2 regions of the Paenibacillus sp. JZ16 genome follow, and region 2 is predicted to be linked to the other one. Evidence: predicted binding sites of a transcription regulator. Region 2 holds the regulator's gene; the other holds the start of a gene.
What was found. Region 2 encodes Rex, which represses fermentation and respiration genes when NADH is low (regulators of the CRP and FNR family bind a similar motif). Its sites were predicted from a motif close to TTGTGAAATATTTCACAA; they were not measured.

Region 1 (3,430 bases), 2.6 Mb from region 2:
AGACCCCGTTGCTTCCATCTCACTGACAATAGCCCGTGCTACAATATCCCGCGGTGCCAGCTCCAGTAAATCATGGTATTTGGGCATGAAGCGTTCCCCTTGTATATTCCGAAGAACGGCGCCTTCACCCCGAACCGCCTCTGATATTAGGAATCGGGGCGCACCCGGATAGCTAAGCGCCGTCGGGTGGAATTGTATAAACTCCATATCCCGAATTTCTGCGCCTGCCCGATAAGCCATGGCAACGCCATCGGCTGTGGCAACCTCCGGATTGGTCGTATACCGGTACAATTGACCGGCGCCGCCGGAACACATAACCGTCGCCCGTCCACGAACGAATACCCGTTTTCCATCAGGCATTTGTACCAAAGCGCCATGACATTCTCCCTGCTCGGTAATCAGGTCAATGACAAAATGATCGTCCCACACCTCTATATTGTGAAGCATTTCAACCTGAATGGAAAGGGCACGCACAATTTCATATCCGGTAGCATCCCCGTTGGCATGAAGGATCCGGCGGTGACTGTGTGCGCCTTCTTGGGTCAGCGCGAGCTCGCCATTCTCCACATCAAACATCGTGCCGAGCCGAATCAACTCTTGAACGCCAACCGGCCCCTCGTTTACAAGGACATCCACCGCGGCAGATGAACATAGGCCCGCCCCTGCCAAGAGGGTATCCTGCCGATGATAGGCCGGGGAGTCATCCTCAGCTGTTACGGCTGCAATTCCTCCCTGCGCATAACGCGTGTTGCTTTCGAGCAGCGATTTCTTCGTAATCAGCAGCACATTCTGAGTCGCACTTGCCATGATCGCCGTATATAAACCCGCAATGCCTGAACCGATCACGATGACGTCCGTCTCAACTGCAGGAAGATCGTTCAGATCAAAATCAATTAAATACTGCGGTATCACGATGCCTCACCTGTCTTTTCACGAAAGAGTAGCGCATGCTACTTAACCTGTAACATGCGCGCTAATGAAGTTCTGGCTTTTTCTGCAACGACCGGCGGCACATAAATTTGCGGCTTCATCGTTTCCAACGCTTTAACCAGCTTTTTGAGGTTATTCACTTTCATATTCGGACACACCAGGAATTTCGTAGCGAAATGGAACGATTTATCCGGGCTATCCAGTCGAAGCTGATAACCGGTTCCGTCCTCAGTACCCACGATAAACTCCTTGGCCGATGAATTTTTGCAATACTCCAGGATGGCGGTGGTACTTCCTACAAAATCCCCCATCGCAACAACCTCCGGACGGCATTCCGGATGCACCACAAATTCAGCATGAGGATATTTGGCCTTCATCTCGACGACATCCTTCACCGTCAGCATGTCATGCGTGTTGCAGTACCCTTCCCAGATAATGAGCTTCTTGTCGGTATGCTGCTGAACATAATGCCCCAGATTTTTGTCAGGCACCCATATAATTTCATCCGAATCCACCGACTGAATCACTTTCACGGCATTGGATGAAGTACAGCAGATATCCGTCTCAGCTTTGATCTCAGCCGATGAATTGATGTACGTGACCACTTTGGCATTCGGATGCTGCGCTTTCAGCTTCCGCAGTCCGTCAACGTTCACCATGTCCGCCATAGGGCAGCCGGCCCGCTCATCCGGTATAAGAACCGTCTTGCCCGGTGCCAGAATTTTAGCGCTTTCGCCCATAAAATGCACACCGCAAAATACGATAACCTCGGCATCCGTTTGTGCTGCCTTCTGCGCGAGCAGGAAGGAATCCCCCCGGAAATCAGCGACCTCTTGTATTTCATCCCGTTGATAATAATGTGCCAAAATGATTGCGTTACGTTCCTTCTTCAATTGCATTAACCGCTCGCGCAGCTCACGGTTCTGTTCCGACTTACGCTCCAGTGCCAACGCTTCCATGATCGACCCTCTCCCCTTATATAGTCCGGCAGTTCGCCGCTGATGACCATGTGACTTTCAGGATGGTTTTCACCTTTGTGAAAGGATTCGCATCCTTATTTAACAACTAATGTACACGTTCGTTCTGCCCCCTGTCAATGTGATAGAAAGCACAAAAAGAACCGGAAAACGAATTATCGTTCTCCGGTTCTTCAATTTTATTCGGTATTCGAGGTTTTATCAGCAAATATTACGTTAAGCTGCTGTTACCGTTGTCCGATCCGCCTGGAGGATCCTTGCGCTCCGAATCTTTGCGCTCTGGCCCTGGATCATTCGAATCCATCGGGTTGTTCGGAATTTCCTCCGTGGAAGTCGGCTGCTCGCCGTCTTCTTTCCCTTGGATGCGAACTTTCACGTCGCCAATGTTGTCGATGATCGGTTCACCATTCTCGGAAGAACCTTCTCCTTCACCGTCGCCACTGCCGTTGCCTTCAGCTGATCCGGTCTCAATGAGATTCTTGATTTGCTCAAGCTCCAGCGTTTCCATCTCGAGGAGCGTATTCGCAATCAGATGAACCTCTTTAGCATGCTTATTCAGGATCTCTTTACATTTCTCATAGCAATCATTAATGAATCGCTGCATTTCCTGATCGATCTCATAAGCGATTGCATCACTATAGTTCTGCTCATGTCCGATATCACGTCCAAGGAACACTTGTCCTTGGGATGTACCGAACTGCATCGGTCCGAGCTTCTCACTCATACCGTATTCCACAACCATGCTGCGGATAATGCCTGTTGCTTGCTGGAAGTCACTGTATGCCCCGGTCCCGATTTCACCGATGAACAGCTCCTCAGCGACACGTCCGCCAAGCAAACCGGTTACGCGATCCAGCAATTCCTGCTTCGTCACGAGCATCCGATCTTCCTTCGGCATCATAATGACATATCCGCCGGCACGGCCACGAGGGATAATCGTTACCTTATGCACCGTATCCGCATGCTCGAGGAAGTAACCCACAATGGTATGACCCGCTTCATGGTATGCCACGATGCGTTTCTCGCGGTCACTGATCACGCGGCTGCGTTTCTCCGTACCGACGATAACGCGGTCAATCGCCTCATCCACTTCTCGCATGGAAATATCTTTACGGTTGCGGCGAGCTGCAAGCAAGGCAGCCTCGTTCAGGAGATTCTCCAGATCGGCGCCTGTAAAACCGGTTGTACGTTTGGCGATGATGTCAAGTTTAACATCCTTCGTCAATGGTTTGTTGCGTGCATGAACCTTCAGTACGGCTTCACGGCCCTTCACATCCGGGCGATCTACGGTAATCTGACGGTCAAAACGTCCCGGACGAAGAAGCGCCGGGTCCAAAATATCCGGGCGGTTGGTCGCAGCAACGATGATAATGCCTTCGTTCGCTCCGAAACCGTCCATTTCAACCAGCAACTGGTTGAGTGTCTGTTCACGCTCGTCATGACCGCCGCCAAGACCAGCGCCACGCTGACGACCTACTGCATCAATCTCATCGATAAAGATGATACATGGTGCATTCTTCTTC
Region 2 (3,430 bases):
GCACGCTGCGCTTCCCGGCGGATACGTTCCTCATCGAGAGTGAGACTCGCGCCATTCTTCACTACCTGCTTGCCGTCAACCCATACATGCTCTACATCCTTCGCACTGGCGGAGTAGATAGCATGAGAAATGTAATCCGTCTTCGGAAGGAAGTGCGCCTGATCCGTGTTCAGTGCGATCATATCTGCCTTCATGCCTACCGCAAGCGTACCAATATCCGTAAGGAAGGCTGACTTGGCTCCATATTCTGTACCCATCCGAAGCGCTTCGGATGCTGGAATTGCGGTTGGATCCCCGCTTACTCCTTTATGGATCAGTGCGGCCAGCCGCATCTCTTCAAACATATCCAGATTATTATTGCTGGCAGGTCCATCGGTACCCAAAGACACGGTGACCCCGGCTTTCAGCAGTGCAGGCACGCGAGCGATGCCGCTGGCAAGCTTCAAATTGCTGCCTGGATTATGCGAAACCATAACTTGATGTTTGGCCAGAATTTCGATTTCTTCATCGGTCAGATGGACGGCATGCGCAAGCAGCGTTGGACGGGAGAACATGCCAAGCTTCTCTAGATGGGCAACAGGGCGAAGTCCGTAGTCATTTACGTTCTGAGCTACTTCCGTTTCCGTTTCGGACATATGCGTATGCAAAGGCAGATTCAAATCATGTGACGCTTGCACGAATTTTTCGATGAAATCCGGCGGGCACGTATAGGGTGCATGCGGTGAGATCATCGTCGTAATTCTACCGTCAGCCTGACCATGCCAGTCTTTCGCGAATGCAACCGCCTCTTCCAGCTTCTGCTGCTGCACCTCAGGCGGACATAATCCGATGACACCGCGCGTCAGAACGCCGCGCATGCCTGAGTCCTCCACTACCTTTGCAACCTGATCCATATGATCATACATATCCACAAATGTCGTGGTTCCGCCTTTAATCATCTCCAGCACGGAGAGCGAGGTTCCCCAGTATACATCGTCGGCCGTGAATTTGGCTTCCATCGGCCACATTTTTTCCTGAAGCCATACTTGCAGTGCCAGATCGTCGCCATACCCGCGAAGAAGCGACATGGCCGCATGTCCGTGCGTATTCACCAATCCAGGCAGGAAAAACAGATGGGTTCCGTCGATGATTTCTGTTCCCTCTTGGACAGTCGGCTCTTCTTCACCCAGGTAAGTGATCCGGTCGTTCTCCACGACCATATATCCGTGTAACACGGATCTGCCTTCCTCTAGTACCGCAAACGTTCCGTTTTTAACCATCCACTTCGTTGTCGTCATGTGCTGCATCCTCCTTGCCGTTATCCAAATAATAGGCCAAACTCTGCAAATCCGTAGTAAAATCTGCCGTATGGATCCGGATATGGGGTGGAGCTTTCAGGATGGTCGGCGCAAAATTCAGGATAGCCTCGATGCCTGCCGCGATTAGTTGATTCGCTACATTCTGCGCCTCAAAATCCGGAACGGTGATAATCCCGATACGAATGCCGTACTCATGAACCGTCTTCTCCAGTTCCTCCATCGGCTGTACGACCAAATTGTTAATTTTCATACCAACTTTGGGAGAATACGAATCGAAAACCGCCACAATCTTCATATTGTCCTTCAGAAATGCATTGTAATTCGATAATGCATGTCCAAGATTACCGGCCCCAATCAATGCGACATTGATCTTCTGGTCCAGCTTTAGAATCTGGCGAATTTTCTCGATCAGATAAGATACGTCATATCCGATCCCTTTCCGTCCAAAATCACCGAAATACGCTAGGTCCTTACGAATTTGAGCAGGATTGAGGTCCAGTTTCTGCCCCAGTTCCTGGGAGGAAACCGTGGAGACCTCCCTTTTCTGAAGCTCATTCAAATAGCGCAAGTATACAGGTAATCTGCGGACCACGGCTTCCGAAATTTTTTCCGATTTCATGCATGCTCCCCCTAATAATAGGTTAATAACTACATTTGTTTGTGCTCGTTCATGGTTTCACTTTATTCAGCTTGGTTCCCTATGCCTGCCTCTTCCTGCAGCCATTTCGAAATTCGGGGAACGATCCCCTCTGTCGGCATGTGCTCCATCTTCGGTCCAGGCAAGGAATATAAGAAATACTTCCCGTAATAGGATTCAATGACCCGAGTATCGTAAACGATGACAATCCCCTTATCCTGCGCGGTCCGTACCAGTCGGCCAAATCCCTGTTTGAAGCGAATGACCGCTTGCGGAACCGAAAGCTTCATGAACGGGTTCTTCTTCTGCTGCTGCAGAAGCTCGCTCTTGGCTTCGACCAGAGGGTGATTCGGCGGCTGGAACGGCAGCCGGACGATGGCAAGGCAGGTGAGCGCCTCACCGGGTATATCTACTCCTTCCCAGAAGGAGCTGGTGCCCAGCAGAACCGAAGCGCTGCTATCCTGGAATCTCCGGATTAACTTGGTACGGCTGGTTCCGTCCATCCCTTGTCCCAGTACCGTAATATCGCTGGATCCCAGCGCCTCCTTCAAGGGCTCATGCACCTGACGCAGCATGCGGTACGAGGTGAACAGGACAAGCATGCGACCGTGCGTTGCGATGGCCGTATCAGCCAATGATTGCACAAGTGTATTCACAAAGAGTGCATCCCCGACCGAGCCCTTCACGCTCGGAAAATCGCGCGGCACAACAAGGAGAGCCTGCTCCCTGTAATTAAACGGGGACGGCAGCAGGACCGTGTTCAGGTTGCCGTTATCTGCCGCTTCCTGAAGACCCAAGTTCTCGATCATGAACTGAAACGATTTGTCCACCGACAAGGTCGCCGATGTCAGGATCACGCTTTGTTTTTTGTCAAAAAACAATTCCTTTAAGTGGGTGCTGACGTCGACAGGCACCGCATAAAGCTGCAGCGATTTGCCGCGGAAGTTGCCGTTCGCCTCCATCCAGTAAACCGTGCCCTCATCGTTCAGGGACATGAAGGTCCTCAGGTCCTCGCGGTGTGCCGCCAGGTCCTTAAACAGACCCGATAGGTCTGTTAACAGACTGTCCGCGCTGTAGTCGTCCAGATCTTCCTTCATTTCGGCAATCAGCTTGTCACCCTTGCGAACGACATCACCCAGCGTCAGATGGATTTGATGCTCCAGCTCGGCCAGCGAATTCCAATCCTTCGGCTTCTTCAGCGGCGATAAGCGAAGCGAGAATTGACCGGCATCCCCCGGAGTCGCGTCTCCGCGCTCCGGAAGAAGTCCGAACAATTGGTCGCTGAGCCGGTCCCAATTCTCTTTGACGGTGATCAGATCCGGATAAATCCGGTCGATGATGGAAGACCACTCGACAGCCTTCTCATGGGACGACGCTTGCAGCAGCTGGCGAAGAGCCGGAAGCTGACCGCTTCGGCTGTCTTTGTACATACGGGTCAACGTATGGACAACCGAAAAATATTTCATCTGCAAGCCAAGGTGCTTGCCCGCGACGT

Region 1: nadA (quinolinate synthase NadA) is a predicted target of Rex. The motif match lies at 1,965-1,982, and genes of this name have one in related genera.

The regions. Positions count from the first base shown of each region.
Region 1 is NZ_CP017659.1:4,428,891-4,432,320, reverse strand. Features, by position in the region: gene nadB (L-aspartate oxidase) at 1-912, opposite strand, end outside; gene nadA (quinolinate synthase NadA) at 951-1,889, opposite strand; gene ftsH (ATP-dependent zinc metalloprotease FtsH) at 2,119-3,430, opposite strand, start outside.
Region 2 is NZ_CP017659.1:7,024,128-7,027,557, reverse strand. Features, by position in the region: gene BJP58_RS31545 (amidohydrolase) at 1-1,277, opposite strand, end outside; gene BJP58_RS31540 (redox-sensing transcriptional repressor Rex) at 1,252-1,917, opposite strand; gene dinG (ATP-dependent DNA helicase DinG) at 1,980-3,430, opposite strand, start outside.